One region of the Pseudoalteromonas sp. M8 genome, then DNA from elsewhere that is predicted to be linked to it. Evidence: predicted binding sites of a transcription regulator. Region 1 holds the regulator's gene; each other region holds the start of a gene.
What was found. Region 1 encodes sigma-54, which starts transcription at its own class of promoters, with help from an activator protein. Its sites were predicted from a motif close to GTTGGCACGNNNNTNGNNT; they were not measured.

Region 1 (6,006 bases):
TATGATGAACTGAAGACTAAGCTCAACCTTAATGATGACGAAATTGCATATATTGGTGATGATGGCCCAGATCTACCCGTAATGGAACGAGTTGGTTTTGCCGTTGCCGTCAATGATGCACATCCTCTTGTTAAACATATCGCCCATTACACGACCTTGATGCCAGGTGGCTTTGGTGCCGTGAGAGAACTAACTGATCTTCTAATGCTCAGCCAAAATCACTTATTGACTTCCAAAGGATCAAGTACATGACCGTATTGCGTGTCATCTTACTCATTGTTTTCGCTTCTTTAATGGTATGGATGTGGTCGCCCATGTTTAATCCATCAGAGGCGGATCCAGCAAAAGAAGATGAACCGTTAGCTAAACCCGATTATGTTGCAACCACGCTTCAGCAAACGACCTATAGTGAAAATGGCTTATTAAACTATCAGGTAACTGCTGATAAGATGGAGTTGTATCAAGATCTTGGCTTTAGTCACTTTGAAAAGCCCATTTTCACCTTATATAACGGTGAACAGAATTGGCAAATAAGCGCATTAGAAGCAACCCTATACGAAAACAACACCTTGATATTAGAGGGCAATGTGTTGGCAAAGAATTTAACGCCTAACGCCATGATCACGGATATCAATGCCGATAATGTAAGAGTTGAAATTAAGCAAAAATTGATGAAGTCGGAACACCCTGTCGTTATCAACGGTCCTAGTCTTAGGATCACAGGTAAAGGACTGCATGCGGATCTACAAAAGCAAGTGATCGAACTCATCAACCACACAAAGACAATTTATTATGACCAGTAAAATCATTAACAAACTAGTTTTCATCGGCTTGCTTGCAAGTTCTACTCTAGCAATTGCTGCAGAACAAAATGAAGTCATTATTGATGCTGGCCGTCAGCAAGCTCAACTGCAAAGCAACATCGGTATTTTTGAACAGAATGTTGTTATTATTCATGGCAACAGAAAGATAAATGCCGATCGCCTAGAGGTCCACCGTCGCGCGGAACTTGGCATTAACAAGCAACTGCTTGTGGCAACTGGCAGCCCTGCCACTTTTAGCGAACGTCAACCCGATGGCAACTTGCTAGAAGCCAAAGCAAATGAAATCCGTTACGACGTAGCGAAGGGAACCCTAGTGATTTCTGGTGATGCTGAAATCAATCAAACTGGGCAAAAAATCAATGCTCAAGTCATCACCTATGACATTGAAAAGCAATTGATCAGCGCTGAGCGCTCAGACCAAGAAGACTCTCGAGTAAGAACCATCCTTGTTCCTGTTGATGACAAAAAAGACGCTAAAGAGAAAAAAGCGCAGGAAGAAGGTAACAATTAATGAGCGAGCTCAAAGCAACTGGTCTAGCAAAGAGTTATAAAGGTCGTCAGGTCGTCAAAAATGTTGGTTTAAGTGTTCAGGCTGGCAGTATTGTAGGCTTATTAGGACCAAATGGTGCAGGTAAAACCACTACGTTCTACATGATTGTAGGGTTAGTACCAAGCGACAAAGGCTATATTCAGATTGATGACGAAGATATCACTTTGTTACCGATGCACAGCCGTGCACGACTTGGTATTGGCTATCTACCGCAAGAGTCTTCAATCTTTAGAAAACTCACGGTCTATCAAAATTTGATGGCGATTTTAGAAACTCGAAAAGACTTATCTAAAGTTGAAAGAGAAGCTGAACTAAACGAGTTACTGGATGAGTTTAATATTCAACACATTCGCGACTCACAGGGCATGGCATTGTCGGGAGGCGAAAGAAGACGAGTCGAAATTGCTCGCGCTTTAGCCGCAAACCCTAAGTTTATCCTGTTAGATGAACCTTTTGCTGGTGTTGATCCTATTTCGGTGTTAGATATAAAGACAATCATAGAGCACCTAAAAAACCGTGGTATCGGTGTGCTTATCACCGATCATAACGTTAGAGAAACACTGGACGTATGTGAAAAGGCCTACATCGTTTCACATGGTGAGTTAATCGCTGCAGGCACGCCAGAACATGTTTTGGCAGATCAAACCGTAAGAGATGTCTACCTAGGCGAACAATTCAAGCTATAGTTAAGACGTAGTATTAATAACTGTTAAAAAGGATTGTTAGAGATACATGAGGCAATCATTACAGCTGCGCATGGGGCAGCAACTTACAATGACTCCGCAACTGCAACAAGCCATTCGCTTGCTGCAGCTTAGTACATTGGATCTGCAACAAGAAATACAAGAAGCATTAGACAGCAATCCATTGTTGGAAGTGGAAGAAGGTGATAATACTGACGGCGAAAACGCTGACCAACACAGCCAAGAAAAGAGCCGTGCTGACGACAATCAAGATTCAGCCGATGAAACGCAGGTTAGTGACTATGAGATAGACTCAGATACCGCCATGAGCAAAGACACTGTGAGCGATGACCTTGCCATGGATGTCACTTGGGACGAGTATATGAGTGCAGCGCCTGCTGCAAGCTCAGGTCCACTTCCCGATGACGATAATGTTTATCAAGGGGAAACCTCTGAATCTCTCCACGATTATCTCATGTGGCAACTCGAACTGACACCATTTAGTCCAACAGATAGAGCTATTGCGATTGCGATTATTGAAGCGGTCGACCTGTCAGGCATTCTAACACTGTCTTGCGAAGACATTTTAGAAAGCATTAATGACGAGAATAGCGAAGAGCCTATTGAGCTAGATGAAGTCGAAGCCGTACTCAAACGCATTCAGCTTTTTGACCCTGTCGGTATCGCAGCGCGTAGTTTACAAGAATGCTTATGCATTCAGCTCAACCAATTCGCCCCAGATACCCCATGGATTGCCGAAACAAAAATGATCCTGACAGAGCATATCGACTTGCTTGCCAGCCGTGACTATCGAACTTTGGCTAAGAAAACGCGCCTTAAAGAAGCCGATCTCAAAGAGGTCATGACGTTAATACATAGCCTTAACCCAAAGCCTGCGGCAAGCATTATTCATGAAGAGCCTGAATATGTGATCCCTGACGTATCGGTGAAAAAAGTAAAAGGTCGTTGGGTCGTAGAGCTAAATCCTGATGCTATGCCTAAAATAAGAGTAAATGACCATTACGCTGCGATGTCTAGAACGGCGAAATCCAGTACGGATAGTCAGTTTATTCGCTCACATTTACAAGAAGCAAAGTGGTTTATTAAAAGCTTAGAAAGCCGAAATGATACTTTATTAAAAGTTACCAATTGCATTGTGCAACAACAACAGGCATTCTTTGAACATGGCCCCGAAGCAATGCGCCCTATGGTGCTAAATGATGTTGCTGAAATGGTTGAGATGCATGAGTCCACAATTTCCCGTGTGACAACACAAAAATACATGCATACACCTCGGGGAATATTTGAGCTGAAGTATTTCTTCTCTAGCCATGTAAGTACGGAAAATGGAGGTGAGTGCTCTTCTACAGCAATTAGAGCACTTATCAAAAAGCTGATAGCTGCAGAGAATACCGCGAAGCCATTGAGTGACAGCAAAATTGCAGATATCTTAGCTGAGCAAGGAATTAAGGTAGCGAGACGTACGATTGCAAAATATCGTGAATCCCTAGCCATTCCACCGTCAAATCAGCGTAAAAGCTTGATATAAGACGTAAAACCCAAGAAGGAAAAATGCTTATGCAACTAAATCTAACTGGTCGCCATGTAGAAATTACTGACTCATTAAGAGACTATGTCACCAACAAGTTTGCGAAGCTAGAAAGGCACTTTGATCATATCAATAATGTGCATGTGATCCTTGATGTCGAGAAACTAGTACAAAAAGCAGAAGCAACATTACACGTAAACGGCGGCGAGCTATTTGCATCAACAGAGCATCAAGATATGTATGCCGCAATTGATGGCCTTATCGACAAGCTAGATCGTCAAGTTATTAAACACAAAGAGAAGCTCACTCGACACTAAGATGAAATTAAGTGAATTAGTGAACAAGGACTGCAGTAAAGCTGCGGTCCTTTTTAATAGCAAAAAACGTATTTTAGAATACATCAGCGAACTGGCTCATAGCCAAATTCCAAATACCAGTCAGCATGCTATCTTGGACGCCTTAATGGCGCGAGAGAAATTAGGCAGCACAGGGATCGGTAAAGGCATTGCCATTCCCCATGGTCGACTTGAAGGTTTGGATAAAATCCTTGCAATGGTGCTTGTCAGCGAGCAAGGGATCCAGTTTGAAGCCATAGATAAGCAGCCTGTCGATATTTTTGTCGCGTTCATCGTACCTGAAGGTGATAATCAACAACACCTGAAGACCTTAGCGGCGATTGCTGATACACTCAAAGACAAGTCTTTTTGCAAAATGCTTAGGCAAGCAAAAAGTGATGATGAGTTATATGCAGTGATCCAAGGTGAACTTGATGAGTGATGAAGAAAAAGGACTCGAGCTTATCATTATCAGTGGCCGCTCAGGCTCTGGTAAATCTGTAGCGCTTCGAGTATTGGAAGACTTAGGCTACTATTGTGTGGATAACATTCCAGTCAATTTGCTACCGTCTTTAGTCCGCAGTGTTTCGGACAATTATAATAAAATTGCAGTCAGTATTGATGTTAGAAACTTACCTAAAGAACAGGACGAGTTTAATGACATTCTTGAATACTTACCAGGCTTTGCCAAACCTACCCTGTTTTATTTAGACAGTGACGATCAAACCCTGATAAAGCGCTTCTCAGAAACACGACGTTTGCACCCTCTTTCACTGCATAATCTTCCATTAGATGTTGCGATAAAGAAAGAACGGGAATTGTTAGACGTGCTGATCACTCGCGCCGATTTTCTCATTGATACTACAGGCCTGAGCGTTCATCAACTTGCAGAAGATATCCGCGAAAAAATCTTAGGTAAAAAAGACAAACAACTCATTATTACCTTTGAATCTTTCGGCTTTAAACACGGCATCCCAAAACAAGCGGATTACGTTTTTGATGCGCGCTTTTTACCCAACCCACATTGGGAGCCTGAGCTTAAGCCGCTAACTGGCTTAGATCAGCCAGTCAAAGACTATTTGTCGAGTCACAGCATCGTGCAAAAGTTTACTTGGCAGATCCAAACCTTCGTACAAACTTGGTTACCACACTTAGAGCGTAACAATCGCAGTTATCTAACGATCGCAATAGGATGTACAGGTGGGCAACATCGCTCGGTATACTTAGCGCAAACCATTGGTGAACGTTTTGCTAAAACCCATCCCAACGTCAAAATTCGTCACCGAGAGCAAGAGGGTTAAATGTTAGAAGATACGTTTTTAATCCAAAACAAACTCGGCCTGCACGCTCGAGCAGCGACGGTTCTTGCGCAATTAGCAACCCAATTTGATGCCGAAGTGACCTTATATCAAGGAGACAAAAGTGCTGCTGCTGACAGCGTACTAGCGCTGTTGTTACTTGAAAGCAGCCAAGGGAAAGAAGTCCGAGTGGTTTGTGAAGGTCCTGATGCTCAGTATGCACTAGACGCCATTGGCGGACTGATAGAAAATAAGTTTAATGAATCCGAGTAATCGTCAGTAAAACAATAAGGCCTGATTCATTTACTCCCTGCTAATCTCCCCCTCCTCCGTAACCAAAGTGGTCTAATAAGTCTCTCATAATTAAGCGTAAACCTTGGTAGTTCCTAATAAACTGAGTTACACTGTAATACCAATTTAGGTTTCTTTCGTGCAGTAAAGCGAGTTGCCGGAAAATCCTACTTTATCGTTGCGTACACCTTTAACGTGTATTAACGATAGCAACCCACCAGCAGAAACAACACGAATAAAATTCAAATTAAGAAATTGATTTCTGCGATAAAATAAATGAATAGGGTTAACTTAATCACGTTAGCCACCATTAATATCAAAAAGGATGCCTATGCCTGAAGTATTTGAACAAGACTACACACTGGAACAACTCCAAAAGGTAACTAACGCCTTAAACAGTGGTCAGTTTGTTCAAGTTAGGCGTATGCTCGCAGAAACAGCACCTTGTGACACTGCACTGCTTTTAGAATCATCCC
Region 2 (6,006 bases), on a different replicon from region 1:
TGTTTCTCCCGCAAAGCGATTGCACTTTTAGAGACGATCCGTAATATCTATCCCACGATAACAACAAGCGATGAAACAATATGTTCAAACCTTCCATCACATTATTAAGTGCAGCTGTATGTTTAGCCCTTGCGGGTTGTGCGGGCACAGCAGACCAAAGCCAAGAACCAATAAAATCACTGCAAAGTAAGCAATATGATAACGTGCTTTTGCAGGAGTTTTCAGGTCCTTATCAAGGCGTTCCTCATTTTGACAAAATGAAGCTTGAAGATTTAGAAGCTGCGCTTGAAATTGGTATGGCTGATAATTTGAAAGAAATTGAAGCAATAGCCAACAATCCAGCTAAGCCAACTTTTGAGAACACCATTGTTGCACTAGAAAGAGCGGGTGCTCCTTTAGATCGTGTTTTTACCTACTACGGCCTTTGGAGTGCAAATATTTCAAGCCCGGAGTTTAGAGAAATCCAATCGCGAGTTGTGCCTAAGTTTTCAGAGTTCAGCTCTAAAATCACCCAAAACCAAGCGCTTTTTGAACGGGTAAAAGCGGTATACGAAGGCGCTGAATATAAAAAGCTAACGGCAGAAGAGCAGCGTATTACTTGGATGCGTTATAACGGCTTTGCCCGCAATGGAGCGACGCTAAAAGGTGAAGACGCTAAGCGTTACGCGGACATTAATCTTGAGCTATCAAAGCTACATACTAAATTTGCAAACAACGTCCTTGCAGATGAAGAAAACTATGTAGTCTATCTCACTAAAGACCAGTTGTCAGGTTTGCCTGAGTCGTTTGTTGCGTCGGCAGCGGCTGCTGCAAAAGCGCGCGGTAAGGCGGACATGTACGCGATCACCAACTCTCGTTCATCAATGGATCCATTTTTAACCTACTCAACAGAGCGTGAGTTACGCGAGAAAGTATGGAACAACTACTATAACCGTGGCAACAACGGTGGCGAGTACGACAATAAAGCGATTATCTCTGACATCCTCAAGCTTAGACATGAACGCGTTAACTTACTCGGCTACGATAATTACGCGCAGTGGCGTCTTGAAGACCGCATGGCGAAAAAGCCTGAAAACGCGATGGCGCTGATGAAAAAAGTATGGCCTGCTGCAATTGCGCGCGTGAAAGAAGAAGTAACAGACATGACATCTATTGCTAAGCTTGAAGGCAATGATATAAAAATCATGCCATGGGATTACCGTTTCTACGCTGAGAAGGTTCGCCAAGCTAAGTATCAATTGGATTCAAACGAAGTTAAAGCCTATTTACAGCTAGATAATTTGCGTGAAGCGATGTTCTATGTAGCAGGCCGTCTGTTTAACTTTGAATTCACCGAAGTGCCAAAGGGCTCGGTGCCTGTATTCCACCCTGACGTTCGTGTTTGGGAAGTAACAGACAAAACCACTGGTGATAATATCGGCCTTTGGTATTTAGACCCGTTCGCACGTAAAGGTAAACGCTCTGGTGCGTGGGCCATATCATATCGTAGCCATACAACATTTGATGGTAAAACAAATGTGCTTAGCTCAAACAACTCGAACTTTGTGAAAGCACCAGAAGGTGAAGCGACCTTAATTTCTTGGTCAGATGCAGAAACCTATTTCCACGAGTTTGGTCATGCGCTGCATGCGCTTTCATCAAACGTGAAGTATCCAAGTTCAAACTCTGGTGTTCGTGACTACACCGAGTTCCAATCTCAGTTATTGGAGCGTTGGTTGGCGACAGACGAAGTGATCAATCGTTACTTAGTTCACTATAAAACAGGCAAACCTATGCCTAAAGCGTTAATCGAGAAAATCAAGAAGTCAGCAACCTTTAACCAAGGTTTCGCGACGACTGAATACCTTGGTTCGGCTATTATGGATATGCTTTTCCATACCACAGATCCAGACAAGATTGGCGACCCTGTTGCATTCGAAAAGTCTCAGTTAGGTGCGCTAGGTATGCCGGACGAGGTCGTGATGCGTCATCGTACGACTCACTTTGGTCACGTATTCTCAGGGGAAGGTTATTCAGCGGGTTACTACGGTTACCTGTGGGCTGAGGTATTAACTTCTGATGCAGCAGAAGCGTTTGCTGAAGCGCCAGGTGGCTTCTACGACAAAGACGTTGCACAGCGTTTAGTGGATTACCTATTCTCAGTTCGCAACTCAATGGATCCAGCAGAAGCGTATCGCAAGTTTAGAGGCCGTGACGCTGAAGTTGAAGCGCTTATGCGTGATAGAGGCTTTCCTGTAGAGCAGTAAAAAGTTTACTCTGCTATTCGGATAATAAAAAACCCCTGAACCAAGGGGTTTTTTATAAAGCTTTAGCTTTTGGATTTCGTGCCGTCACCAAATAGGGATTTAAGGCCGTCGGCAAATTGCTTTATTTGCGCTTTCATCGAGCGCTTTACACTAACTTCAATGCTACCCAAAATCATTCTGCCGTGAATATAAATTCGTGGACGCTGTTTCACCTGCCCTGCAGATGCAAGCGTATTTCTTGTGTTTTCTACTGAACCCATAATATTACGAATATCGGTGACGACATCGACTGTGTCTGGTACGAAGATTTCATCACTGCCTAAAATGCAATCTATATAAATATGTACTTCAGGGTGACTAAAAATTGCGTTGGTAAAATCTAGTTCCAAGCTGCCAAGGTAGTTTTTTAGGTGGATCTCTTTAGGTACGATCCACTCGCCACTGCGATGGTTGGAACTAAGTATAGAGGTAATGCTTATTGCCTCCGAACCATCTACGTTTGAGGTAAATTTTGGACCCAAACGAGCAGCTTTTTCGCTGTGATATCTTGCATCCGACTTTAGCGGTAAATCAGCACTAAGTGCTGCAATTTGTTCTTGTTCGTTCAGGTCGTATGCTTTATCCAATCGTCTCTCGAATGCATCAGCCGAAAGCTCACCGTGGCTGTAATTTAGAATTAACTGGTCAATCACCTCTTCCCTGACGGATTCGAGAGGTCTATCTTTTAATGGTACAGACATATGGTTGGTTCCGTTCTCTTGATTTATGCTTATAGAAGCAACAACTAAGCCAATATTAAATCATATATAAAACAAATGATTAGTATTTTACTATATCGAATTGGTCTATTTATTTACTAACATTTAGCTGCAAAAAATAGTATTTGGTCAAAATTACCACTCGTAGACGGAGAGTAACGCAGTAGTCCAAGTGTGGTTTGATATTGTCAGCCACTTTGCTATGGTAGTAGGTGTTCGCAAAACAACCAAAGGAGATTAGTTATGGCGAAGAAAAGCGATGTTAAAGCGCTTAAAAAAGAGCTGAAAGCGCGTAAAGCAAAGATTGAAAAGCATGAAGCAAAAATCAAAAAGCTGAAAAAAGCGATTAAAAAGGCTTAAAAGCCAAGTAGCCCTAACGTAAAGGGATAAGCAAGTGAGCGGTAAATATACCGCTCTTTTTGCGATTAAATCGAAAGATGGCTATATAGCAACCAAGTTCCCACACAGATTAAGATCACCCCACCAAAGGTTTCAGCTCGACTACCAAGGAACTTTCCAGCCGAATGCCCAATCATCACACCAATTGTTACCATCATGGTGGTGGCAAGGCCAATGAGCGAAGCGGCGAGCCATATATTCACATCAACAAATGCGAGACTGACACCGACAGCCATTGCATCAATACTGGTACCAAACGCTGTGATAATGGTTTTTAACCAAGGTTGCTTTGCGTGCTGTGCTGGCGCATCGTCATTACCCTTAAGGCTCTCATAAATCATATGAGCGCCAAGTCCTAACAGTAATATAAACGCAATCCAGTGATCCCAAGCCTCGACATAGCCAGCTGCAGATTGTCCTATTAACCAGCCAATCAGCGGCGTACAGGCTTCAATAACACCAAAAATGAGGCCGATTTTTATGGCTTCGGTAAGCCGAGGTGATTTTAGGCTGGCGCCTTTACCGATTGCCGCGGCAAACGCATCGGTAGACATGGCGTATGCTAACAGTAGCAGGGTGACGAAATTCATTTACATTGCTCCGGTCGGGCGATTTGAGTCCACGACATATCCACACGCCCGACCACAGGCATGGATATATCGATGGTCTCGCCAACCGAGAGGTGTCCGCACCATGGCATTTTGGCCAATTATGTTGATACGAACTCTTCCGAGCATTGGAAGCAGGCTACTCCCCAACGAGTTGCGATAATATCAAGAATTGTTCTAAATAGAAATCTAAGTTTATAGCTAGCTCTACACGATATGGTGAATGAGTTGGCTCCATTTTTAGTTATTTATCTTATAGCAATACACTAAAGCAGCTCCCTTTTCCTAATTCAGAGGTTGCGCTGATCCGCCCTTTGTGGCGATGGATAATTTGTTGGCTGAGTGCAAGTCCAATTCCTGAGCCATGAGATTTCGTGGTAAAAAATGGTACGAATATTTTCTCAAGTGCGCTGGGCTCTATTCCTTCCCCGTTATCAGCAACTTTGATCTCACATTTGCCGTAGCGATTAATCGTTGCTGATATAGTCACTATTTTTTCTTGGCTGTTATGTTTCATGGCATCTTTGGCGTTATTTAGTAGATTGAGCAGCACTTGCTCTATCATCTTTCTATCAACATTAATGCTCAGCGCAGCGGGCGTCACGTCAAAGTGTAGAGTGATATTGGCGTCACTAAAGTCGCTTTTTATCAGTGGTGTAATGTCGTCAAATAAAGTCTGTACCGCAAGCGGTTGGAGGTCAAGTTCAGGAATATGCGTGAGCTTTCTGTAGTTATCAATAAAGCCAAGTAAAGACTGGCTTCTAATACCAATCGCTTGCAGGCTTTGTAGGTAGTCTTCAACGAGTTCTTGGTCTGTCACCGCTTCAGCTAACTGATTATTGGTGATATTAACTAGCGTATTTGAGAGTGAATAAATCGGTGCGACGGAGTTTCCTATTTCATGGATAAGCACGCGGATCAGCTTTTGCCAAGACTCGATTTGGGTACTCTCTAGCTGCTCTGAAATCGCGGTGAAAAGCCAAAGTTGGTACTGATTACCTTGATTGGAAAACGTAAAATATTTAAATAGTAAGTCTTTGGCGATGTGGCTACCTACTTTGGCTTGTTCAAGCTCTGGGTGTGCTGCAAGTAATGAGTGTCCAGACTCTGCGCCGCGAATATCCAACAATTGCTTTGCGCTGTTATTACAAATCAAAATGGTGTGGCCATTTTTGATAAGGATCAGACCTGCTTCTATGTGTTGTAGCATGGTTTCGTAAGTAGTGACGAGCTCTGCCTGTTTGGTTTTATCTTGCTGAGCTTTCTGAATAAGCTCGTTACAGGTTGTAAGTGCTTGCTTACTTATTGGGTGCTTATTATCAATTCTAAAGCTGCCATCTTGATACTTGAGCGCAGTAAACACCTCTTCGAATTGTTGTTTCTGTCTTTTCAGTGTGGCAATAGACAGCACTGTGAATAGCACTGCAATCGCAATGGATAACCCACTAAACAAAAAGACGTAGCTGTGGAGAAAGCCCAACACACCAAGTGTGGCGAATACAATGGCTGCGAGTTGAAAAATGGCCATGCGAACGAGGCTATTATTCCACATCATACTTCTCCATTTTACGGTACAGTGACGCGCGGGTGATCCCAAGCGCTTTAGCCGCATGGCTGATATTACCCTTAAAGTCTCGGACCGCCCGCTCTATGGTGTGCTGCTCTATTTTTGCGAGGTTATAGGTGTCAATAAAGCCCGCACTCTCCTCAGAGCTTGCCCCTGGACTGGCGAGCTGAAACTGCAATTGGGTTGAGTCAGATAAAATAACTGCGCGTTCAACCAAGTGTTGTAATTCTCGGATGTTACCGGGCCATTGATACTTGACTAAATCAGCCATCATTTTGTCGCTGACCGTTTTGCACTGTAGCTTGTACTTTTTGCTGTATAGATCAGCATAAAACTCAATAAGTAGTGGAATATCTTGGGGTCTATCTCGTAGTGCTGGAAGTGTGATCTCTACGGTATTAATGCGGTATAACAAGTCCTGACGAAAA
Region 3 (6,006 bases), 1.1 Mb from region 1:
CATTTTGCCTAACTAAATCCGACGATTTCAGACCATCGAGCGCCGCGCCATTACGATTGTCATCAAAACCACCAGTATTAAAACTAATCTCAAAACTATCACCGGTATTCGGTGTACCCTCGATATCGAAAGTGAAGCCAAGATTATCAAAAGGTGCAGGCGCTGCTCCCACTCCAGAGAGAATATCTTTACCATCCGCAGGAGCCGTAAAGGTATGCGTTGTACCTGAATTACTGGTTAACGTATATTCGTTAGCATTGGCTGTTTTAGTCAACGTATAAGGACCATCATTCAACGTTGGCGGCGTTCCTGCAGTAAACGCACTGGTCGTGGGATCGGTATCAGTGACGACTCCGGCTGAAATGGTCGCCGTACCATTATTGTCTGCTGATTTTTCAGTACGAATTGGCGACGCTAATGCGAGTGCTTCTGGTCTTTGAGTTGCAAGCTCCAACCCAGTTGCAGCCTGTTGATTTAATTTCACAAGAAATCTATCACCTGTTGCACCACTACCAGTTACGTTCATTTGTAAGCCAAAATAATCGCCGGTTCCCGTGATGACTCCACCTGCAATATTGCCAGTCGTCGGAGTACCGATAGGATTGCCTTTGGCATCTACAGCTGTTATTTCAACGGTTGTTGCACTGGTATAAGTAACTTGAAAATCGGTAGCTGGCAACTCATTGCCGCGCCCAGGCTCAAGTGTTGCCGTAAGCGCTGCGGTGCCTGTATTTTCGCTGTAAGCAAAGCCACCCACGGTAGGTATTTTAAATATATCTCCACCTATGTTGCCATCTAAGTCCATTCCCAATCTATTTTGCTGATTAAAAGCATCTGCCAATGCGAGGCCAATTTGACCTAGTTGGTTTTGTGCCGGGATCAACACTTCATCTCTAAACGCCAGTAACCCACCGATTTTGCCTTTCAAGCTGCCGCTATCTAACTCGAGCTGTACAACATTTTTATCTTTAATGTCTAGGATTAGTTCTTTATGGTTAGGATCTGGGTTGCCTTTCATCGCGAATAAATTGAAGGCTCCACCTTGCATCACAAGTGCATCCCCAGTGCCTAAAAATACGAGCTTCTCGCCATTTTCACCATCGAGTGTTTCTATATCTACAAGTTCAGCGAGTTCCTTGATAGCTTGATCTCGCTCGTTAAGTACACTGTGATCGACATTGTTCAGATTGAGTGCTGATTTACTCGCTACTTGTTTATTTAACTCGCTGATTTTTTGAACAAGGTTGTTAGCTTCTTCTGAGAAAATATCCAATTGCTCGTTCACAATACTGTTTTGATCAACAACTATTCCTGACAGTCTATCCATTTGATCAACAAGACCTTGAGCGCCCGTCATAAATAAAGAGCGGTTAGTTGTCGATGAAGGCAAGTTAATCGCGCTTTGTAAATTGTTAAACATCGAGTTGATGCTTTTGCTCAGACTGTTTGAGTCTTGTGCAAACAACGTATCAACACGGCTTGCCTCAGTGACAAACTGCTCATAGTAAGATTGATTAGAAATATCACGATTTAATTGCTGCTGCGCAAATTGGTTGATCAAACGCACCGTTTCACCACGACCAACCATGCCACCTATCATCGTTCCGTGCTCAGTCCGTTCACGGATATACCCTTTGGTATTTAGGTTAGCAATGTTTTTACTGGTGGTTTGTAGTAACTCGGAGTTAGCCCTAACCCCTGCTGCACCAATATTTAATAGATCAAATGACATCTCATCTGACTCCCTTTGTTAGCGCACCGGATAAGAAATCGGATACATCAATACGCTTTAAAACTGACTTAATTTTGTTGGCATAATTCGGATCGGTCGCATAGCCTGCATTTTGAAGTTCACTTAAATAGGCGTGACTATCACCAGCCTTATTTAAGGCTTGCTCGTATCTCGGATTACCTTTTAGGAAACTGACATAATCATCAAAGCTTTGTTCAAGCGACTTATAAGCACGGAAATCGGCTTGCTTTTGCACCGGTAACCCTTGCTCAAATTCAAGTGTCGATTTTCTGGCGCTTTCACCACTCCAGCGGCTATCCGCTTTAATATTGAATAGATTAAAACTGCTACTACCATCCTTTTTGCTGATGATGTGTTTACCCCAACCGGTTTCCAGTGCAGCTTGTGCAACCATTACCGCAGGGTTCAAGCCCAACTTTTTCGCCGCTGTTTGAGCGTATTCCCAAATTCTGTCGACGAATTCCTCAGGAGAACCAAAGCCTGTTTGTTCATCGCTTGAGGCATCAGCCTTTACATTGACAACCTGCGGTTCGGGTTTATTCACACTCTCACTCGCTGTCGCCTGCTTTTTAAAGGAAATATCGCCGTCAGCTCTCATTACTGAGGCAGGCTTATACTTTTCAGAGTTAGGAGACAACTGCTGCACAATCAGATCTGCCAGTCCTAAGCTGCCTTGCTCAGATAAGTGCATCGAAAGTTGCTGATCATGCATTTCTTCAAAAAATTTGACACCACTAGAGTTAAATGGACTGTCTTTATCCTCTAGCGCCTCATTCGCTTTACGCATGCTTTGTAACAACATTTGCGTAAAGATAGACTCAAACTGTTGTGCCGCCTTCTTCAATGCCTGATCTGAGGCACCTTGATCGCCAGCACCTTTCAGCGCCTCTTTACGGATCGAATCAAGGTTTCCTAGGTCAAAAAAGCTTTGATTTTTCAATTGGTCGGTGTTCATACACTCAGCACTGTTTGACGTTAATAACTATACAAATATAAATGCAAAATCCGAGCCAAAAAAAAGCCCCACAATTGCGGGGCTAACTAGTTGATTAATAATGGAACATCAAATGACGACTAATTGACCATTTATCGCGCCTGCTTCTTTTAGCGCTTCAAGGATCGCCATTAAATCGCCAGGTGCTGCGCCAACCTGGTTAATTGCCCTAACCAAGTCATCAAGACTCACGCCTGGGTCAAACACAAACGCTCGAGAGTCATCCTGATTTACGTCGATAATGCTTTGCTGCGTCACTGTTGTTTCGCCATTCGCCAGCGCATTAGGTTGTGACACATTTTGCTGCTCAGCAATTGTTACGGTAAGGCCGCCATGAGTAATTGCCGCAGGCTGCAACTTGACATTTTTGCCGATAACGATAGTGCCAGTGCGCGAGTTAACGATGATCTTCGCAGCGGTATCCGCTGGTTTGAATTCAAGATTCTCTAGCGTAGATAAATACGCAACGCGCTGAGACGGATCTCTTGGTGCAATTACTCGAACTGAGGCTGCATCCATAGGTTTTGCACTATTTGGTCCAACAAGGCCATTGATAGTATCGGCCAAGCGTTTTGCAGTAGTAAAGTCTGGTCTATTCAAGTTAAAGGTAATGTAATCACCCTGAGTAAACGGACTTGGTACCGCTCGCTCCACTGTCGCGCCGTTTGCCACCCGACCAACAGTCGGCGTATTGATCACAACTCGACTCCCATCGGCACCATCAGCACCCAAACCACCAACAATCAAACTTCCTTGCGCAATTGCATATACGTTACCATCGACCCCTTTTAGAAAGGTCTGAAGTAAAGTACCGCCTCGTAAACTACCAGCACTACCAATAGATGAAACGGTAACGTCAATGGTTTGGCCGGGCTTAACAAAAGGTGGCAAGTCTGCGTGAACCGCAACAGCCGCAACATTTTTAATTTTTGGCTTTAAGCTTGCGGGCATCGTGATCCCAAAGCTATTCAACATCGCTTTAAAGCTTTGCTCGGTAAATCTGGTTTGCTCACCGGTACCAGGCAAGCCTACAACTAGGCCGTAGCCAACCAGTTGGTTTGAACGAACACCTTCAACCATACTGACGTCTTTAACTCGCTCAGCAGAAGCCAAAGAAGAAAAACCAACCAACGTAATGGCCGCACCGATAAGCAAAATATTCTTAAGCATATTGTTCATTTTCAGCACCTTAAAACGGCATCAGCGCGCTCATAAAGAAACTCGTTAACCAACCTGCACTTTGCACTTCTTGTTGGTCACCTTTACCTGAATATTGAATTCTGGCATTTGCCACTCGATTAGACTCAACAGTGTTATCTGCGGTCACATCCTGAGGTCTTACCAACCCTTCTAAGCGAATAAATTCCTCGCCAGTATTGAGGGTTAACCACTTTTCACCGCGGATCACTAAATTACCGTTAGGCAATACTCGGGTTACATTGACTGATATATTCCCGAATAAGCTATTTGACTGATTAGACTTCGAATCACCAGAGAAAGAAGAACTGGATTTAGCACCAAACTGTATCGCTTCCTTTCCGATATTGATGGCATTGCCACCAAGACCAATCACAGGGTCTAAGCTCGAATCACTGGATTTATCCAGCTCAGAATTTGCAGCTTTGGTCGCCTGAGTCGTTTCTCTGAGTACGATGGTAATAATATCGCCGACTCTTAACGCTTTTTTGTCAGCATAAAGATCATTGGAGAACTGCGTATTAAATAATGACCCTGTTGCCACCATTTGGGCTTGATTATCCTCGGGATAGATAGGCGCATAATACGGATCGTCACGCACCACATTTTTATTTTGTGTTGTACTACATCCAGATAATGCAGCGACCGTTACGATGGCTAAATATAATGCACGCATAATACCCCCTACCCAATTACAGCTGTTGATTAATGTAGCTCAGCATCTGATCTACCGTTGAAATCACTTTTGAGTTCATCTCATACACGCGTTGTGTCTCAATTAGATTTACAAGCTCTTCGGTCACATTAACGTTTGACGTTTCAAGTGCGCCTTGCACAATCTTACCTAGCCCTTCAACGCTTGGATTACCTTGTACTGGTGCACCACTTACCGCAGTTTCTGTGTACAAGTTTTGTCCAATCGGTTCAAGACCTGATGGATTAATAAAGTCACTGATCGTCAACTGTCCGATAACAACGTTTTCAGCTTGTCCTGCAACGCGCACCGATACTTCACCATCTTGAGAAATAGTAATTGACTGTGCATCGTCGGGTACGTTCATCTCAGGTAACACAGGAAAACCCGCACCTGAGGTAACAATTCGACCTTCTTCATCCGTCGTGAACTGACCGTTTCTTGAATACGCAGTTGTACCATCTGGCATCTGAATCTCAAAAAAGCCCGGGCCTTGGATCATCCAATCCAAAGAGTTTTCGGTACTTAACATATTACCTTGAGAAAAGTTCTTTTGGTTGGCGACTACTTTGGCACCTGCACCAAGCATCAAACCAGACGGTAATTCTGTATCTTGAGAGCTGCGGCCACCTGGCTGATTGATGTTTTGATATAATAAGTCTTCGAATATCGCCCGACTCTTTTTGTAGCCGACGGTACTGGCGTTCGCCAAGTTGTTCGAAATAACTGAAATATCAGTTTGCTGAGCATCTAAGCCTGTTTTACTTATCCACAATGCCGGATTCATGATCTCTACCTCACTCTTAAACTATGCGTAGGAGCGAAGTGTGTCGCTCATCTATTTCTTCAGCTGTTTTCATCAGCTTAATTTGCATTTCAAATTGTCTTTGATGGTTGATCATATCCACCATCTCATGAACGGGATTGACGTTGGACATCTCTAAGAAGCCACTCATCACTTTTGCGGTTGGTGATATTTCACAAAAGCCACAGATCCCATCTTCTAGCTTATCTTCTTTTGGTCTATAAAGGCCGTCATTGCCTTTTTGCAGCTTATTATTATCTGCTTCAATAATTTTCAGCCGATCAACCACTTCAAGAAAGTTAGCAGGAGCGCCTTGTGGACGCACTTGAATAGAGCCATCGTCACTAAACACCACTTTATCAACGGGGATAGGTAAGACAATAGGTCCACCTTCGCCAATAAGTTGACGCCCATGAGCTGTGACCAACGCACCGTCATTACGAATATTGAGCGTGCCGACTTTGGTGTAAGCTTCTTCACCCGAGGCATCAACAACACTGATCCATGATTTATCATCTACTGCAATATCTAGCTCACGGCCAGTTTCAACGATTGCGCCACCG
Region 4 (6,006 bases), 1.7 Mb from region 1:
GGGTATTGGTATTCCTTGCGAGAAGTTAAAACGTATATTTAAACCTTTTGAACAAGTACAAAATGTTACGACTCGTACAGACGAAGGTGCAGGTCTTGGTTTGGCTATTAGCTCGGCACTCATTAAATTGATGGGGGGGAGCTGGCGGTTGAGTCGACTTTGGGAGAGGGGAGTGAATTTGGCTTTAGTATTGACCTTGATACTATCGATGAAATGACTCTGGCGCCATTAATGCTTGATAAGACCCACAACGCGGCTAATAACTCGCTTCCATCTGATTTGAAAGGGCATATCCTTATCGTTGAAGATATCAGTGAGATCCAAATGTTAATGCGTACCTTGATTGGTCAAACTGGCGCAACCGCTGAAATTGCGGGTGATGGTATTGAAGCGCTTGCGATGCTAAAGGATAACCCTGATAAGTATGACTTAGTCTTTATGGACTTGCATATGCCTAGAATGGATGGCCGAGACACGATTGTTGCACTCAGAGAGCGTGGTATTGACTTACCTGTTGTCGCACTGACAGCAGCAGCTCAAAAAGGCACAAAAGAGGAGTTAATGGCATTAGGCTTTAGCGATATGATGAGCAAACCTGTTAATGTCTCTGAGTTAGGAGAATGTTTAACACACTACTTGAGCGGGGTGTTGGTAGCTTCTAGCAATGACGTAGAGCAAGCTAGCGGCACATTGCAGTTTTTAGTGGTAGAAGACGACGCAGATACACGCAATCTGCTTAAGCTGTTACTTAATTCACTGCAAGTGAATGTGGTTACGGCAGAGTGCGCGCAAACTTGTTGGCAGCATTTTGTTGGTTCTGAGCGCTTTGACACGATTTTACTGGATATAGGTCTGCCCGATAAGTCCGGGCTTACGCTTGCTCGAGAAATTAAAGCACAAGATCCTAATCAGCATATTGTGATTGCTAGTGGTTTTGATCCAGAGCCGGAAAAGTTGGCTGAGTCGCAAGTGGATGAAGTGTTATTAAAGCCAATTACACTTGTGGATTTGAAAGAAATTAAAGAAAAGCTAGTTTAGATAGAGAGCCAAAGAATAGCTCAAGGAGTTAAATGATACCTTGAGCTATTCTTTGTAAAAGTACGATTTTTCTTAGTGCGCCAAACTTGCCATATTTAGCGCTGAGTGCGCCAAACATAAACATGAAGCCCAACCCTTGAGGAGAGCTAATCGCGCCGGTGAATACCTTCTTGGCTTTCACTTGGGTAAGTTGATTAAAATGTTTAGCGGTAATGAGCTTTTTCTTCTCAATCACCACTTCTTGGTGCAACTTATCAGTGATGAATTCAGCGAGCTTCGTCATTGCTAGCCTCCTGCTTCGCAACTGGGGTATAAAACCCAGACGTCAGGTCGTTAATACTATTATTAAAGAGCTTCAGCCCTGTTATGATTAGGTAATAAATCATCGCGATATTGATAGTCAGTACGATACCCGCCGAAACAAACCAACTTAGTCCCGCGTAGGTTAACGCGTAAGCAAATAACACATGCAAGCTTCCCCACACCATTGCTGTCAAGATTAGAGAAAATAGAATTAACCCGAGCGCAATACATAAGGTTTTTAGATTAGCTCTAAACTTAGCACCTAATAGGTTTAGTTGTGCTTCTGCGATTTGCTGATAGCTGTTGAATAATAGAGACACAGAATCTTTAAGCTCAGCGAGCGCTGGAGTGCGCTCGTGAGCTGCTGCTTGACGGTCTCTTATTTGAGCTTGGTCTTGCATGATTACTTATTCCTTAACAGCATAGTTGCTAACATACCAAGTGAGAATGCGATACCAGCCGTTTTTACTGGGTTTTCCGTTGCATACTTTTTCACACCTGATGTATTCCACGCACGTTCCCACTCCTTGCGCTTGGCACCAATCGCTTCACTCGAATTATGGCTTTTTTCACGTAGTGAGGTTTCAGTACGAGATGCCGAAGCGTGCAGTGAATCTACTGATGCATGCAATGTATCTGCAATTTGATCCGTAACAGGATGGCTAGAGTCTTGGCCATTTGGCTGTGGTTTAGCTGTATTGCTTGTCTGTGTTTGGTTTGCTTGATTACTCATAAACTACTCCTTATTCGTTTAGTTCACTATATAGGTTGCAAACCCTTTGCCAACTTGAAAGTTGTTTAAATTCATAAGGTTAATGTTTTCCGGTATCGTTTGTCGGTAGATGCGAAATGAAGGGTGTAAATGTTACATAGCAGAACCTACAGGGTGTAGAGTTTGAAAAATTGACAGATTTCATTTCTTGCACTGAATGGCAACTATTACATCTAGAGGTTGTTTACCTTTAAATTCTGTTTCCTGAAAATAAGAAATAGCGAGAAAGTACTTACATTATTCAATATGGAGGCCGTACACTGAAAACAAAAAAAGCGCTACCAAGTGGTAGCGCCAAAACCAGACTCTTGTGGAAGAGCCAGGACTGAGTCAAAGGGGAAATAATTGGGAGGCTATAGAGCCAAAATTACTGCTTAAAACTGATATTCGATAGAGACGGCAGCTACGTCCATATCAGGGTCGATATTGTCTTCAAGTTCATAGCGAGTGTATTCTAACCGCATGTTAACGTTTTCATTGAGGTGAAACTCAACACCGGCACCATAGAGCCAGTCGCCACCCTCAAGGCTAGATGAAACTCGACCTACAGCTGGAATATCCGCGTAGATATCAGCATCCCACTCAAGCCAACCACCTTTAGCATACACTGAGAAATGTTCGTTTAGTGGAGCTGAAATACGTGTAGATAAAGAAATACCGTCTATTTCAGCAGAGTTGTCAATGTCACTTGCTTCGTCGAAGTTCTCATAGGCAAGTTCAAAACTCCAATATGGATTAATTTTTGTACCCACATACGCTTTTAGCATAGAAGAGTCGTCGTCGAATGAAGTGTCATTCTCACGATCTTCCCATTGGAAAGAGTATTGGCCATAACCGATACCTGTGTAAATTTTATAATCATCTAGTCCAAAATCAGACTCCGCGTGAGCGGCTGTGGATGCAAGACCTAGAGAGGCAAGTAGCGCAGCAGCAATTGTTAATTGTTTCATCTTTACTCCTTAAATCAATATAAGTATGGGAGGGGGAAAGCCCCCTCAAATCAAAATTGGCTTATGATTTTGTGGTAACGCGAAGGTTATCTTTTACATCTCTAACGTCATTGGCGTTTTTCGCGATTTGCACAGCAAGTTTGCGCTCTGCTTCGCTACCTACATGACCGTTTAATGTTACGACTAAACCTTCCACATCAACATCGATGTCAGTACCATCTACATCTGTGTCGAACAGATAGCGAGACTTAATTACTGTTGCGATTTTTGCGTCAGTAAAACCGCTATCGCTTTCGTAATTGCGCTCTTTTTTGCGCTCATCTGACATATCTACGATAGTCAGGTCGTTTTTCACTTCTTTTACGCCATCGATACCTAGTACCAGTTCTTCAGCTAGCTTTTTATCTACTGAGTGTTCAACTTTACCGGTTAGCACTACAACGCCGTTCTTTACATCAGTGTTAATGTCAAAGTTGTTCAGTTCACCGTTGAAAAGCAGTGTTGCTTCTGCTTTACCGTCTATCCAAGCGTCACTCGCTTCTTTTTCCCAAGAGTTATCAGCAGCAAATGCTGAAGCAGTAGTAAGTGAAGATACTAGTACAGTTGCAATTAATGTCTTTTTCATAATTAAACTCCTTTAATTTCGTAGTCGAATTATCTGTTGCAGCTGTTGTGCCAACCTTTAACTTATTGATAATTATGTGATTTATTTTTATAGAGTAAGTTTTAAGGAAGAATTTACCGAGAAGATGTGTAAATTAGTTTGTAATAATTACCTTTTCCATGAACGGCTAATTAATATCAATAGGAATGATTACTGCATTCTAGATTTGTCGAGTACTTAAATAGGAATATTTGATTATGAATTTAGAAAAATTCTGGACGTTAATTAATGATAAGTTAATCTCTTGGCTTGAATCCGGTGTGCAGTTACTACCGAATATGATCCTAGCCTTAATGATACTCATATTCTTCACTGTTTTGGCTAAAGTATCTTCAATTTGGTTTTCAAAGGCAATTAAAAAAGCAATAAAGACAGAACAAGTGGCTTCACTTATTAGTTCCATATTTAAAGTCTCTATTATTGCCATTGGGATTTTCTTCGCTTTAGATATAGTAAAACTATCAGGTGCTGTAATGTCATTGTTGGCTGGGGCGGGGATCATTGGCCTTGCTATTGGCTTTGCATTCCAAGACATGACCGAGAACCTCATCGCTGGATTTGTGATGGGGGTCAGAAAACCTTTTATGGTCGGTGACATTATAAGAACCAAGGATTGCTTTGGCACGGTAAGCAAAATCAATTTGAGAAACACCTTAGTAGAAAACTTTTATGGCCAGCTGTCTTATATCCCCAACAAAATTCTCTTTAAGAATGAGTTACAAAACTACACTAAGCTTGGCAAGCGAAGAATAGAAGTACCAGTTGGTATCTCGTATGCGGACGACCCAGAGCAAGCCCGAGAGGTGATTGTTGAGGCAATTAACAAGCTTGATTTCGTAGTAAGCCAAAAAGAAACAGATGTCTATGCAGAGTCTTTTGGTGACAGCTCTATTAATCTATTAGTGTGGTTTTGGATAGATTACCCAGCAGATCCGGGCTTTATGGTGGTCAGGCACAAAGCAATTTGCACCATTAACCGTGTATTAGCTGATAACGATATCTTAATTCCTTTCCCAATTAGGACTATGGATTTCAATGCTAAAGGGAGCACAACCTTAAGTACGCAATTATCACAGGAATAATTTACATCTAGTTTGTAATATTTTCACCGGTCTGAAGGTGCTTAGATTAAAAAGCCTTATATAATAAAGGTTTATGATTTGGCATTTAATCTGCATTAGTGAAAGGGACAGAAAATAATATTTGCAAAATGCACTTATTAAATATCGCAACGAAAGGAGTTATTTATGGCAGATTCAAATTACGACATGGGGCCGGTAAAAGAGCTCATCAAAGTATTAAATGGTGGTGTTGATTTTTACACTGAAGCTAAAAAGAAGCTAGATAATATCGAATTAAACCGCGTATTTGACCAAATGATTGTAGATAAAGCGCAAGCAATCTCGGATCTACAACCATTTGTTCTTATTGACGAAGGTGAAATTGAGACAGATTCAGCGCTTAGCATCGACATTCGTGAATCGTACACCAAGTTGGTTGGTATGGTGAGCACCGACAAAGAGCACACCTATATTTCTCAGCTAGAAGAAGTGGAAGACAAAGTGTTAAGCAAGCTTGATAAAGCATTAAGCAAAGATCTTCCACCTAAATGCAAGAGTGTATTACTGCAAATTCAAACCAGAATGCAAGCTTGTCACGACCAAATGAAGCAGTTGCAAGAGCTAACTGCCTAAGGAGAATGTTATGTTGAGTTGGGCTGTAATGTTTTTATTCCTAGCACTTGTCGCAGCCGTGCTAGGTTTCACTGGAATCGCTGGCGCTGCGGCAGGTATGGCGAAAATTCTATTCTTTGTGTTTATCGCCTTTATGATTATTTCGTTTATTTTTGGCAAAGCACGAGCTCCCAGGTAAAAGGGAATTAACGTACAAAAACGGTTTTAGGAGATAGATTATGAAATCAGCAATTACATTAGCAAAAGCATTTGGTTTTGTTTCAATTTTAGCACTTTTTGGTTGTAGCGAAGGTCCGGCGGAAGATGCTGGTGAGCGTTTCGATGAAACAGTTCAGGAAGTAGAAAATAGCGTGGAAGACGCGTGTGAAGATGTAAAAGAGAACATGAACGCTGAAAACGAAGAGTGTTAAGCGAAAGTGATTTCGACGTGGAATAAAAGAGGAGAAGCCGATAAAAGCTTCTCCTCTTTTTTTGTAATAGGTTTAAAAATCAAACCTATACAGTTAAGAGACACAGTTACGAAGTATGATGCATATCAATAATGCGCTGCTTAATTTGCAATTATTATTGTAATCTATGAACTTT

Region 2: GSF13_RS04770 (LiaF domain-containing protein) is a predicted target of sigma-54. The motif match lies at 3,022-3,040, and genes of this name have one in related genera.
Region 3: flgJ (flagellar assembly peptidoglycan hydrolase FlgJ) is a predicted target of sigma-54. The motif match lies at 2,750-2,768, and genes of this name have one in related genera.
Region 4: GSF13_RS18660 (BON domain-containing protein) is a predicted target of sigma-54. The motif match lies at 3,725-3,743, and genes of this name have one in related genera.

The regions. Positions count from the first base shown of each region.
Region 1 is NZ_CP047240.1:417,225-423,230, reverse strand. Features, by position in the region: gene kdsC (3-deoxy-manno-octulosonate-8-phosphatase KdsC) at 1-252, shown strand, start outside; gene lptC (LPS export ABC transporter periplasmic protein LptC) at 249-803, shown strand; gene lptA (lipopolysaccharide transport periplasmic protein LptA) at 793-1,335, shown strand; gene lptB (LPS export ABC transporter ATP-binding protein) at 1,335-2,060, shown strand; gene GSF13_RS06990 (RNA polymerase factor sigma-54) at 2,107-3,606, shown strand; gene hpf (ribosome hibernation promoting factor) at 3,636-3,923, shown strand; gene ptsN (PTS IIA-like nitrogen regulatory protein PtsN) at 3,925-4,383, shown strand; gene rapZ (RNase adapter RapZ) at 4,376-5,242, shown strand; gene GSF13_RS06970 (HPr family phosphocarrier protein) at 5,243-5,512, shown strand; gene mgtE (magnesium transporter) at 5,862-6,006, shown strand, end outside.
Region 2 is NZ_CP047239.1:1,172,208-1,178,213, reverse strand. Features, by position in the region: gene GSF13_RS04775 (M3 family metallopeptidase) at 81-2,246, shown strand; gene GSF13_RS04770 (LiaF domain-containing protein) at 2,309-2,986, opposite strand; gene GSF13_RS04765 (manganese efflux pump MntP family protein) at 3,430-3,993, opposite strand; yybP-ykoY riboswitch at 4,013-4,171, opposite strand; gene GSF13_RS04760 (ATP-binding protein) at 4,265-5,566, opposite strand; gene GSF13_RS04755 (sigma-54 dependent transcriptional regulator) at 5,553-6,006, opposite strand, start outside.
Region 3 is NZ_CP047240.1:1,552,419-1,558,424, reverse strand. Features, by position in the region: gene flgK (flagellar hook-associated protein FlgK) at 1-1,732, opposite strand, end outside; gene flgJ (flagellar assembly peptidoglycan hydrolase FlgJ) at 1,734-2,708, opposite strand; gene GSF13_RS11630 (flagellar basal body P-ring protein FlgI) at 2,817-3,827, opposite strand; gene flgH (flagellar basal body L-ring protein FlgH) at 3,937-4,620, opposite strand; gene flgG (flagellar basal-body rod protein FlgG) at 4,637-5,425, opposite strand; gene GSF13_RS11615 (flagellar basal body rod protein FlgF) at 5,442-6,006, opposite strand, start outside.
Region 4 is NZ_CP047240.1:3,074,669-3,080,674, reverse strand. Features, by position in the region: gene GSF13_RS24835 (ATP-binding protein) at 1-217, shown strand, start outside; gene GSF13_RS24830 (response regulator) at 232-1,038, shown strand; gene GSF13_RS18680 (hypothetical protein) at 1,067-1,321, opposite strand; gene GSF13_RS18675 (hypothetical protein) at 1,305-1,742, opposite strand; gene GSF13_RS18670 (hypothetical protein) at 1,745-2,074, opposite strand; gene GSF13_RS18665 (outer membrane beta-barrel protein) at 2,488-3,063, opposite strand; gene GSF13_RS18660 (BON domain-containing protein) at 3,125-3,688, opposite strand; gene GSF13_RS18655 (mechanosensitive ion channel family protein) at 3,925-4,809, shown strand; gene GSF13_RS18650 (PA2169 family four-helix-bundle protein) at 4,975-5,421, shown strand; gene GSF13_RS18645 (DUF1328 domain-containing protein) at 5,432-5,599, shown strand; gene GSF13_RS18640 (hypothetical protein) at 5,640-5,831, shown strand.